Linked DNA regions of Methylocaldum szegediense. The protein of the gene in region 2 interacts with the protein of the main gene of each other region in a pairwise test. Links are inferred from orthologs where the notes say so. Each region holds a gene or a part of one and is shown on either strand. Other genes may lie near its edges. The genes, in order: mtgA, QEN43_RS17820 and mrcB.

Region 1 (3,990 bases), 2.1 Mb from region 2 along the record:
GCCTGAGCAGTTCGTTCGCGTGCAGGCCGAATTTCGATTTTTCGCCGCCGCTGTTCTGCCATTTGCCGGCGCCGATGCTGGACAGTCGGATACGGACGCCCAATTGCGGTTCGATTCCCAGATCACGCGACTCGGAAAGCACCAGTTCCAGCTCGGACAACTTTTCAATGACGATGAAGACGTTCAGCCCAAGGCTGAGGCCGATCAGGGCCAGGCGGATGTAGGATCGATCTTTATAGCCGTTGCAGATGACCGTGCCGGCATCGGATAAGGCCATAATGGCCAGAAGTTCCGATTTGCTGCCGGCTTCCAGGCCGACCGACGCGTGGCCGTTCTTCAAAATGCCTTCGATCACGCTACGCTGTTGGTTGACCTTGATCGGGTATACCGGCGTATAGCTGCCGCCATAATCGTGCTCATGGCGAGCCTTTTCAAAGGCCTTGTGCAGCAGGTTCACGCGGTCGCGGAGGATATCGGTGAAGCGTACCAGAACCGGCAGCGACAAGCCCTCCTGGCGCACCGCGTGGGCGATTTCGAAGAGATCCACCGAGCCTTGCGCCGGGTCCTTGGTGGGCCAGACGACCACATGGCCTTCGTCGTTGATGCCGAAGTAGCCTTCTCCCCAATGCTCGATAGCGTAGGTATCGACCGCCTGTTCTAGACTCCAACTCATTTCGGTGGGCATACTCTTTCAAAAAGACTGAATTATGTGGAAAATCCCTCAATTTTTCCATTGTGAGGAACACCATGCTGAACGATGAAAAATGGTTTACCGAGATCGATGCGCAACACGGGAGTGCGCTGTCTTTGAAGCTGATCGAAAAGCTGCACGAGGAACAGACGCTGTTTCAGCGCATCGAGATCTACGAGACCGAATGGCTGGGCACGCTCATGGTGATCGACGGCTGTACCATGGTCTCAGACCGGGATAATTTCTTATATCACGAGATGATGACCCACCCTGCTCTATACAGCCATCCGAATCCAGAAACTGTCTGGATCATCGGCGGCGGCGACTGTGGGAGCCTTAGGGAGGTTCTCAAACACCCGGAGGTCAAGCGGGCGGTCCAGATTGAGATCGACGAGCGCGTGACCCGGCTCGCCGAGCAGTACTTTCCGGAGTTGTGCGAATCGAACAGCGACCCGCGTGCCGAACTGCGCTTTATCGATGGCATTCAATGGGTGAAGGACGCGGCGGCGGACAGCGTCGATGTCATCATCGTGGACAGCACCGATCCGGTCGGCCCGGCCGAGGGCTTATTCAACGAGCCGTTCTATCGTGAGTGTTTCCGCTGCCTGCGCAAGGATGGGATTCTGATTCAGCAGAGCGAATCGCCGCTGTTCGATATGCCGCTGATCAAGGCCATGCACAAGGCGATGCGTCAGGCAGGATTTTCGCAAACCCGAACGCTGTTTTTCCCGCAGTTTATTTATCCGTCCGGTTGGTGGAGCGGAACTTTGGCGGGCAAGTCCGACTTGACTTATTTCCGCGAGGCGGACGCCCGGAACAAGCCGTTCGCGACGAGCTACTACAACGCTGAGATCCACAAGGCCGCTTTCGTAGAGCCGGAGTTCTTCAGGGCGGCGATGGCTTGAGCGGACGATAGCCTATGTTACGATTTGCCGAAACGACGGGTTTGAGGAAATGATCCCATGACTGAAAAAGAAGTTAGCGAAGCGCTTTTCAATTTGCGCAGAGAAATCGAGCAATTGAGCACGGCCGATGCCGAAACTCGGGCACGGCTCGAGACGATTCTGAGCGATCTTGAGCGGCAGCTCGAGGCATCGGAAGACGAGCATCGGCTGCATTTGTTGGACGACATGAAAGAGGCGATTTCGCAGTTCGAAGTCGAGCACCCGCGTATCACCGGCATTCTCAACGATTTGATGGTTGCTCTAGGCAACCTGGGGATCTGATCCTTTTCTCTTCTTATACGCTTGGCAGAGGCGGGTTACTTTAATCCGCTTTTGCCTGAATCTGGCTGTCGACGTTCCGCAAATAATTCGATCCTCCGAGCTGTTTCATCTGTTTCAGTATCCACAACCGGCGGTGCATCACATAAGCCGAAGGCTTGTCGGCGCGTAAGCGCACGGGATTGGGCAGAACGGCCGCGAGTAGGGCGGCTTCGTTCGGGTTGAGTTTGGACGCCGGTTTGGCGAAGAAGGCTTCGCTCGCGGCCGAGACGCCGTAAATTCCCTCGCCGAACTGAGCGACATTGAGGTAAACCTCCAATATCCTCCGTTTCGTCCACATCAGTTCGATGAGTGCCGTGAAATAAGCCTCCAGGGCTTTGCGGAAGTAGCTCCGTCCCGGATAAAGAAACAGGTTCTTGGCAACTTGTTGGGAAATCGTGCTAGCGCCCCGAATGCGGTTCCCCTGCTGGTTATGCTTCCAAGCCTGGATGATGGCGTTCAGGTCGAAACCGTAATGCCGGTCGAACAACTGGTCTTCGGCGGCAATCACGGCGATTTTCGCGTAAGGCGATATGTCTTGCCAGGGAACCCACCGATAACGCAGCTGAAATCCGGGTTTCCCGCTGGTAAGTGCCAGAAACTGCGCGCGCAGCATGAACGCGCTGGTCGGCGGTGGAATCCAGCGTAGCAAGGCCACCGGAATGATGGTCAGAGCAAGAAAGGCCAAGATGAGCTTGCGGAGGATTGTTCTCACTTCTTGTTTTGTGGTCGAGGCTTTGAGGAGACTCTGATTAAGTTCTTCGACAGAGTGCTCCAAAGCTTATCGAAAGAGCGCGGTGCCGCATGGGGTTATCGTTCGCAAGCAGGCGCAACGCTTCGGGAGGACTCGCCCGCCGTGAAATCGGATACGTAGCGGCTTCACCCATAAGGTGAGATTGATTGAGGGCAGGACATTCCGGATTTATCGTCTGGTACATCGAAGCGGTTAACGGCCGATTCTGGGATCAAAATGTCGCGAAACCGTTGTGCAAGCGGGAAGACTTCAATTAAACGTCTCCGGAAATCCGTTGGTCGCGGCATGGGTTTTCCAGCGAGAGCCAATTTATTCATGTTGCCACTCAAAATCATTCCGCGTAGCTGTTACAGGCGTTTCCTGATGATGATAAGCAGAAATTTTTCGAGAATGGCTGCGATAACTGTTTTGGGCTTTGGATAATTTCTATTAGCGTTTCATGCATCTGCTATGCTTTAATTTGAAACCCGTATTTCGATCATCCCGTCTTAGCGAAAGCGCTGTCGCGATCATGCGACGGCAAAGCAGGAGAAATGCGGGGTGGCGTCGACGGAAGGGAGACTCGCGACGCACGATGCGTTTTCTCGCCATGAACTCGTTCCGCCTGCGGACTGCGATTGCATTATCCTAGATAGAAACGGTCGAAGGTTATAACGCCTTTTATTTTCCACCTCCGGTAACGACGATCTCGCGCCGCCGGACGTTCTTTAATGCGCGCTGATGCCGAGGACCAGCATCCCGTGTCAAAACTTTGGAGCCGTTGAATGTATGCTTTACTGATTATTCTTTTCGGACTTTTGCAAGTCGCGGATGGAATTGTGACCTATTTGGGGTTGAGCTCTTCCGGCCTGGAAGAAGTGAACCCCGTTCTAAACTTCTGTGCCGGGCTGGTCGGACTCGGGTATTCAATTTTCGCGATTAAGGCGGCGGGTCTAGCATTCATCGCGTTTTTGTTCATGGACAGGCATAAGATGAAAAGCCGCTGGATCAAGGCGACCTTGACTTCGGCTGTCGCTTTTTACAGCTGGGTCGTGACCAATAACGTGATTTTAGTTATCGAGTCCTAGGTTCGAGTGCGGCCCGGGGGGAGCCACCTACGCTATGCCCGCGCGATTCGACCAGGCATTTCCCTTGATGTCTCTAACGCCCTGAGCCCCGAACTGCGTTCAACTAGATTTCAATTTGTGTAGGTGAGTTAGGAGCCTATCCCACTAGGCTTGAGAAACCGTTCGAAAGTCCTGCTTCGTATGGAGCCGAGGGCAGGCCCAACATCGGTGGGTTTT
Region 2 (4,033 bases):
CGCCATTCGCCCGTTTTCAACCCGCACCTGGGGCAAATCGCAATCTACCCAGCGTTCCACCACCGCCGCAGGCGCGCCCGCAGCTTTCGCCTGAGCAACGAAATCGTTGCCGTCGAACCGAGTGCCTCGGATTGCCAGATAAACATCGCCCGGCTTCATAGTGCGCGTATCGATGCTCAGACACTCAAATGCCACATCGTCGCCCCGCAACTCACCGCCGACGATCGCGCTAAACTCGGAAAGGTGCATCTTCATCTCGGCAATTCCAGTACCGAAAGAGTTTCCATTACGACGTCGCGATCACGGAAAGGATATTTCTGTCCCTGAATTTCTTGGGTATCTTCGTGTCCTTTTCCGGCTATAAGAACGATATCGCCCGCCCCCGCCCGCTCCAGCGCCCAGACGATGGCTTCGCGGCGATTTCGAATAGTGGCGGCTTTATTCTGACGGCAGCCAGACAGAATATCCCTGATGATCGCGTCTCCATTCTCGAAGCGGGGATTGTCATCGGTCAATATGACGACATCGGCCAGTTCCTCGGCGACGGCCCCCATCAGCGGGCGTTTACCACGGTCGCGGTCGCCGCCGCACCCGAAGACCACCCATAGTCTGCCTTCGCAATGTCGGCGCAAGCTGCGCAATACGCTAGCCAATGCATCGGGGGTATGGGCATAGTCCACGACGGCCGTGCGTCCCAGCCGTGAAAACCGTTCCATCCGTCCCGGAACGGGCTGAACATTCTTGAGCAATTCCGCCGCTTCGGGCAACCCGTATCCTAAAGCGACCAAAACCGCCAATGTGGCGGCAAGGTTTTCTACGTTGAAATCGCCATAAACCGGGGCGGATACATTAGCGAGTTGTTGATGATATCGCGCCCGAAAAGAGATTCCCTGTGCATCTTGACGTACGGCTTCCGCAGAAACCACGGGCGCCGACTCGATGGATCGCTCGCTCAAGCTGAAACCTATCAATTTTAATTGAGACGGTGCTCGCCTCAAAATGGCGTCCGCGATCGGGTCATCGGCGTTGAAGACCGCGAACTCCAGCCCCGGCCAGGTGAGAAGACTTAGCTTGGCTTCCAAATAAGCTTCCATGGTGCCGTGGTAATCGAGATGATCGCGGCCGAAATTCGTGTACAACGCGCCTTTAAAACGCACACCGTTGAGACGGCCCTGCACCAGACCGTGGGACGATGCCTCCATCGCCACGGTTTTGACGCCCTGACCGCGCAAACGAGCCAAGAGTCGGTGAACCTCGATGGCGTCCGGCGTGGTATGGTGCGTCACCTCGAGCGCACCCGGAGCTCCAAAACCCAAGGTCCCCACTACGGCCGCAGTCGCTCTGGCCGAAAGTGCATGGACGAGAAAGTGACTGCACGACGTCTTGCCGTTCGTGCCGGTAATCCCGATGACATCCAGAAATGCGGAAGGCGTGCCAAAAAAACGGTCGGCGATGAACCCCAGCTTTTGACTCAGCGCCTCGACCGGAATACAGGGTATGCCGGCAATACCGCTCGCGAAGAGATGTCCGTCTCCGGCAGGATCGTAAATGATGGCCGAACAACCATGCCGAACCGCCTGCTCGGCGTGGCGCATACCATGCGAACGGTGTCCTGCCAATGCCACGAAAAGATCACCGGGACGAGCGCGCCGACTGTCGTGACAAAGCCCGGTGACGTCAACCGACAACGGAACGGGATTATCGATAAATCCGGATACCAAGGAATCAAGCTTGTATCCTTGAACCGGTTTTTCGACGTTTGTCATGCCGGTTCATCCTGCTGCGCGGCAAGGATAGGCATGGTCTCCTCCTGATCCGGAGCGATGTTCAGTAACCGCAAAGCTCCCTCCATGACACGTGAAAAAACCGGTGCGGCCACGGCACCGCCGTAATACTCTCCGGCCGATGGCTCGTCAATCATGACCGCCATAACCAAACGCGGCTTGCTTGCTGGCGCCATCCCAGCAAATACCGATAGATATTGAGAAGATGAATAGCCACCGACGGCACTTTTCTTCACTGTCCCGGTCTTGCCGGCGACTCGGAAGCCCGGAATCGCGGCCTTCAGTGCCGTACCTTCGCGGCTAACGACCCGCTCGAGCATCCTGCGTACGCTGACGGCCGTATGGTCTGACATGATGCGATGCGACTCGGGGGCTTTGTCTCGCTTGACGAGACTTACCATGGGCATCACCCCGTCATTGGCGAGCGCTAGATAAGCTCGCGCCAACTGCAACGTCGAGGCCGACATGCCATAACCAAACGAGAGAGTTGCCTGTTCGAACGGGCTCCAGCCTTGATAATCGGGAAGGCGGCCGTTTGCTTCGCCGGGAAACCCCGTCTCCAAAGGCTGGCCGAAGCCTAGATTATTGTAGAAAGCCCAGAGCTTCCTCGCCGGCAAGTTAAGCGCGATCTTCGTAACACCCACGTTGCTCGATTTTTGAAGGACATGCGCCACATCAAGGACCCCATAGTTATGGATATCCTTGACGACATTGCGCCCCACGCGCATCGTACCCGGCGTGGTATCGATCACGGTGTCGGGACGATAGAGTCCGAGTTCCAAGGCCAGGGCCACGACGAACGGCTTCATCGTCGACCCCGGCTCGAACACATCGGTTATCGCCCGATTACGCGATGCGCTTCCCTTCACCTGAATGCGGCTGTTAGGGTTATAAGAGGGTTGATTGACGATCGCCAACACTTCGCCTGTCTGGGCATCCAGCAGCGCCAAAGAACCGGAGCGCGCCTGATGCTGGAGTACGGCCTTCTTGAGTTCCCGATAAGCGAGGTATTGCAGACGCTGATCTATGCTCAGAATGAGATCCCTGCCGGGCACAGGCGGCCTGATAGATTCTAAGTCTTCGATGATACGCCGCTTGCCGTCGCGAAGAATCCGTTTCGCCCCATCCACACCTTTCAACCAGTCGTCGTAGGCGAGTTCCATCGCCTCCTGACCTTTGTCATCGATATTGGTGAAGCCGACCAGGTGGGCGGCCACTTCCCCCGTCGGATAGTAGCGACGATATTCCCGCTCCGCATAAACGCCCGGGATACCTAGAGCCAAAACTTGGTCGGCCAACTCGGGATTGATCCGGCGCTTCAGATAAGCGAAGCTGCGGTTCTCATTGCGTCCAATGTGTTTTTCAAGCGCTTTCGGGGCTAGACCTAGAAGCTCGGCCAGCAGCCTAAGCTTACCCGCTGGGATCTCCGCCGCGCGGAACTCTTTCGGGTTAACCCAGATCGATTTGACCGGTGTACTGATAGCCAGCAACTCTCCGTTACGATCGAGAATTCGACCGCGGTGCGCCGGGACCGGCAGTATGCCGATATGGCGCAAATCACCCTGGCGCTTGAGGAACTGCCGGTCCAGCACCTGTAGGTGAACGGCGCGTCCGATCAAAACCACCATGGCCATCAGCATGACGGCCAGCAGAAAATACCAGCGCCCGTTGTAATTTGCCTCATTTACCGGCCTGGGTTGGATAATCAACATATTTCGACGCGACGTCTACGTCTAAGGTTTGATATAAATAATCGATTCTCTTGGCGGCAGAAGCATGCCCAAGCGGCCGTGCGCCATCCGTTCGATACGGCTATGTTCGGCCCAGGTGTTCTGCTCGAGCTGTAACTGTCCCCATTCCTCGTCATACGCGTCCAACTCCTGTTCGAGTCGCTGAACCTCGGCAAACAACAGTCGCGAACGGTACTTGGTGTAAACGACGCCCAAGGCGGAAGCCACCGCGACCACGAGTAAAACTAGAAGAACCCTCATGGCTAGAGGCGCTCCGCCACACGCAGGACCGCACTGCGAGCACGCGGATTGTCTCGAACTTCTTCTGGTCCCGGCATGCGGGCTTTGCCGATGCGTTTCAGCCTTCCGGGCTCGGTCGCCTGCAAGGGCAAATGCGGGAGTGACGCTCCGCCACGCTCCTCGTCGCGCATAAATCGCTTCACGATCCGATCCTCCAAAGAATGAAAAGCTATGATCACCAACCGCCCACCGGGCTTAAGTACGTCCACGGCCTGCCGT
Region 3 (4,152 bases), 3.0 Mb from region 2 along the record:
TCGGATCTCGAGAATTTGATCGAGTTCGATACCGGCAAGTTGGAGACCGATTCCCAAGGCCAGCACTACTCGCAGGCATCCGGAAATGCCACGGACGATACCGTGCCGGACTTAGCCGCAACGGCAACGCACGAGAATAAGACGGAGTCGGGCGACGTCGTAACCGCCTCCAACAATGAAATGTTGGATTTTGATTTCGTTTCCTTAGATGCTGAAGCTTCCAAGGCTGACGCTGAAGTTTTGGAAACTGGCAATGAACTGCCGAAGCTCGACAATCTGATTCCTTTTAATGCAGACCGGTCAAACTTCCGCGCGGAAAGCCAGATCCAGGGCGAAACGGACCCATCTATCGATGATATCCTACGTGAGCTGGCCAGAAACGATGCTCAGCAAGATCAAGCGTCGAACCAAGGCTCTGAGTCCGTCTCAAACTTAGAAACATCCGAGCTCGGATTCGACCTGGCATCATCCATACCAGGCGATGGGGAGACTTTTGATACGGATGACATCGGAAGCCTTGTGGAAGAAGAGAGCGATGACTTCGCCCCGCTCACTGACATGGACCCGATGGAAACCAAACTGGATTTGGCCAAGGCTTATGCGGATATGGATGATAAACAATCGGCGCTGGATATGCTCATGGACGTTTTGGAGATGGGCAACGAACAACAGAAAGCAGAGGCAAGCGCACTGATGGATAAGTTGAACCTGCAAGAAGCGCCATCGACGCCGAAATCCGTCATCACCCATCTCCGCAGAACCTAGAGCGTTTTCCTACGTACTTGTACGTACACTCGCGAGTAACGCAGACGTTTCTTCCAATCGCAAACGGTGTCTTCGGGAGCGCCGAAGCCACCTTTCCCGATGGTGCAGCTGGGGTAACCGGTTGATCAGCACAGGATTGCCGATCTACAACTAAACATGCATCCATTCACCCGAACCGAAGGCGGCAGCAATTGCCGCCAGGCCTATTTTGACCTACGAGCGCGATTGAAACGATCTAGAACAATGGTCGACCCCACGATTCTCCGCCAGCCGGAATCGACGGGCGACCACACGGCGAGACCGCTACCGGTGCAGAACCGACGATAAAAGGATAACGGATCGCGCTTGGGCAACTTTCCTCCGATCGCAGTCCGGTCGCAGTGTCAATCCAAACGAATTCGATGTTCTCGGGCGGTTCTAATTCAAGCGGCTCCCTGCTCACCTTTTGCATGACAGATGCCCAGATCGGCAGTGCTCCCTGAGCCCCGGTGAGCTTTGCCGGTTTATTGTCGTCCCTACCAACCCACACGACACCCAAGTAATCGCCGGCGAAACCAGCAAACCAACTATCCCTGAGATCATTGGTCGTTCCGGTTTTCCCCGCCATATCGAAATTTCGGGGCAAATAGGAATAAGCAAGCTTCCCGGTACCTTCACGCATCACCTCTTGCAGGTTGGTAGCGACGAGGTAGACGGCCGCCGAATCGATCGATTGCTTAACTCTAATGCCGTAGCGCTGCAGGGTCTTTCCTTCTTGCGAAACCACCGCGTGAATAGCCCGCAGAGGAACCACAAAGCCATCGCTGGCTAACGTTTGGTACATCTGGGCAACTTCAAACGGCGTAAGCGCAGCCGTGCCCAGTAATAGCGACGGCACCAACTCCACCGGCTTTTCAACGCCCAACCGTCTAAGCGTTTCTGCCGTACGGGCAACGCCCACTTCCATTCCCAAATTGACTGTCGCCAAATTGTAGGAATGCGCCAGGGCTTTATGCAAAGGAATGATACCGTGCTCCCGATGATCGTAATTCTTCGGCGCCCATGGTCGACTCCCGGGGTTCTTGAGACGGACCTCCACGTCTTGCAGGGGCGAAACCAGCGTATAACGTTGCGATTCCTCTAACGCCGTCAAATAAACGACCGGCTTGTATAGCGAACCAATCTGACGTTCCGCATCCAACGCGCGATTAAACCCTGCATTTTGCGGATCTCTTGATCCCATCAATGCGGCGACTTCTCCCGTAGCCCGGCGAGTCATGACCACGGCGACTTCCAATTGCGTCGACCGAGTCTGCTTGTCGAGTTTTGCCAGCGTAGTCTCAACGGCAGACTCGAGATAATGCTGCGCAAAGATATCGAGAGTCGTAAACAGCTGAAGCCCTTCGGAGGTCAGGTCCTCGGGACGATATTCGTTCTGCAACTGTCGCTTGACCAAATCCAGGAACGCGGGATAACGGCTGATGGCTTGGTGCGGATTCTTCACCACATCTAGCGGCTTGGCCTTCGCTGCCGCAGCCTCACTCGCCGAAAGCTGTCCCTGTTTGACCATCTCGTCCAATACTAGATCCCTGCGCTTCCGCGCCTTTTCCGGCCATCGGAACGGATCGTAATACGAAGGTCCCCGTACCAGGGACACCAGCAGAGCGACATGGTGGAGTTCCAGCTCTTCCAGCGAGCGGCTGAAATAATAGCGACTCGCCAAACCGAAACCGTGTATCGCTCGGGCCCCATCTTGACCGAGATAGATTTCATTCAGATAGGCTTCAAGGATTTCATCCTTGGAGTACCGCGCTTCCAGCACCAAAGCCATGACCAACTCGTTAAGCTTGCGCCACCAGGTACGCTCTGAGCTGAGGAAGAAGTTTTTCACCAACTGCTGCGTCAGGGTGCTACCGCCTTGCACGATCGCTCCAGCGCGAATATTGGCCCACATTGCTCGAGCGATACCTCGGAAGGAAATTCCGAAATGTTCGTAAAACTCCCGGTCTTCCACCGAAAATAAAGCCTTAAGAAGGACCTCTGGCGCTTGATTGAGCTTGATCAAAATACGGTCTTCCTTCAAAGCGGGGTAGAAACTGCCGATTTGAACCGGATCTAGGCGAACCAATGCCAACGGCCTGGCGTCTACGGCATCGCTGACCGAGCTGATGTGCCCGCCGTCAAATCGCACCCGTATATTGCGCGAGGTTTCCAACTTATCCCAGAACCGAAAATCTCGTGTCTTCAGCGCATATTCGTTGCCCTTTCGGAAATATGTCCCCTGCGATGCCAAATTTGGGTCATATCGGTATTTCAGTTGTTCGAGCAACCATTCGAGCCGATCCGCACTCAATTCATAGCCCGCAAACAACTCCACCGGGCTCGCGTAAACCCGCGCGGGCAAAGACCAGCGCTTCCCTTCAAACTGCTGGCGCACCGTATGATCTACGTATGCCAGATAGCCGACCGCGCCGGCGACAACAAAAGGCGATAAATACACCAACACACGCCGGAATGACCTGCTCAACAACGACAAAGTAGATGACCGCGTCTTGCGTAACCGCTTACCACGTCTGATGTTTCGCATGGGAGAACAATGATGATGCCCATCAGGGCCTAAGCTAGTGAACCTGACACCAAAACGGCAAATTCGGCTACGCTGCTTGGGTCGACTGTGAAGAACCTGCGATCTCGTCGATCGCGATTGTCGTTTTATCGAGCAGATAGGGTTCCGGTTTCCCGATCAGATAACCTTGAACATAATCTACGCCCAGCGTTTTCAAAAGGGAAAGAACCTTGGGGCTCTCGACATACTCAGCGATGGTCTTCTTCCCGAGCTTTCGGGCAATATCGATCATGGCCTTGACCAGTACCTGGTCGGTTTCGTCATGAAGTAGATTCTTTATGAATTGCCCGTCGATTTTCAGGTAATCGACGGGGAATTTCTTGATGTAATCGAACGAACTAAAGCCGGCACCAAAATCATCTAAAGCGAAATGACACCCCAGTGCTCTTATGCGCGCGATCATCTCCCGAGTTTGCTGATAATTCGCGACCGTCGCCGTCTCAGTGATCTCGAACGCAACCCGGGATGCGGAAATCCAAGTCATCTCGAGTTTTTGCTTGATCAGTGGCAACAGGGACTGATCCTGAAACGCCACGCCCGAGAGGTTAATCGTAAGACTTACATGCGATTGATTCTCAGGCAGTGAAGCCAGAAAATCGATCGCTTTATCGACCACCCATAGATCAATGTGGTGAATCAAACCCATACGCTCCGCGACCGGGATGAATTCCCCAGGCGCAAACACGTCCGAGCGCTTGCCTCGCATTCGAATCAAAACTTCGTAGTGCGTGATAGCGCCGTCCGAAACTCTGACGACCGGTTGAAACACCAGAAAAAAGCGA

The links.
Region 1: the proteins of QEN43_RS17820 (region 2) and mtgA interact in binary tests that used the Escherichia coli proteins (3 or more experiments, as listed by UniProt). The link is inferred for Methylocaldum szegediense from one-to-one orthologs.
Region 3: the proteins of QEN43_RS17820 (region 2) and mrcB interact in binary tests that used the Escherichia coli proteins (3 or more experiments, as listed by UniProt). The link is inferred for Methylocaldum szegediense from one-to-one orthologs.

What each region holds. Positions count from the first base shown.
Region 1 is NZ_OX458333.1:2,007,590-2,011,579, reverse strand. Bases 814-3,674 are described here. They hold mtgA (monofunctional biosynthetic peptidoglycan transglycosylase), read right to left. Parts: upstream 2,669-3,674; coding sequence 1,958-2,668; downstream 814-1,957. Other genes in these bases: QEN43_RS08500 (DUF5658 family protein), read left to right, coding at 3,472-3,674; QEN43_RS08510 (DUF4404 family protein), read left to right, coding at 1,654-1,917; speE (polyamine aminopropyltransferase), read left to right, coding at 814-1,596. Also shown: speA (biosynthetic arginine decarboxylase), read right to left, coding at 1-673; more of speE, read left to right, coding at 748-813; more of QEN43_RS08500, read left to right, coding at 3,675-3,774. UniProt on the Escherichia coli protein: Peptidoglycan polymerase that catalyzes glycan chain elongation from lipid-linked precursors. May play a role in peptidoglycan assembly during cell division in collaboration with other cell division proteins.
Region 2 is NZ_OX458333.1:4,101,857-4,105,889, reverse strand. The notes cover bases 1,130-4,033. They hold QEN43_RS17820 (peptidoglycan D,D-transpeptidase FtsI family protein), read right to left. Parts: upstream 3,497-4,033; coding sequence 1,763-3,496; downstream 1,130-1,762. Other genes in these bases: rsmH (16S rRNA (cytosine(1402)-N(4))-methyltransferase RsmH), read right to left, coding at 3,778-4,033; ftsL (cell division protein FtsL), read right to left, coding at 3,518-3,775; QEN43_RS17825 (UDP-N-acetylmuramoyl-L-alanyl-D-glutamate--2,6-diaminopimelate ligase), read right to left, coding at 1,130-1,766. In the rest of the region: QEN43_RS17830 (UDP-N-acetylmuramoyl-tripeptide--D-alanyl-D-alanine ligase), read right to left, coding at 1-255; more of QEN43_RS17825, read right to left, coding at 252-1,129. UniProt on the Escherichia coli protein: Essential cell division protein that catalyzes cross-linking of the peptidoglycan cell wall at the division septum. Required for localization of FtsN.
Region 3 is NZ_OX458333.1:1,060,789-1,064,940, reverse strand. What follows is about bases 626-3,648. They hold mrcB (penicillin-binding protein 1B), read right to left. Parts: upstream 3,251-3,648; coding sequence 1,001-3,250; downstream 626-1,000. Other genes in these bases: QEN43_RS04515 (putative bifunctional diguanylate cyclase/phosphodiesterase), read right to left, coding at 3,399-3,648; QEN43_RS04525 (FimV/HubP family polar landmark protein), read left to right, coding at 626-765. In the rest of the region: more of QEN43_RS04525, read left to right, coding at 1-625; more of QEN43_RS04515, read right to left, coding at 3,649-4,152. UniProt on the Escherichia coli protein: Cell wall formation. Synthesis of cross-linked peptidoglycan from the lipid intermediates.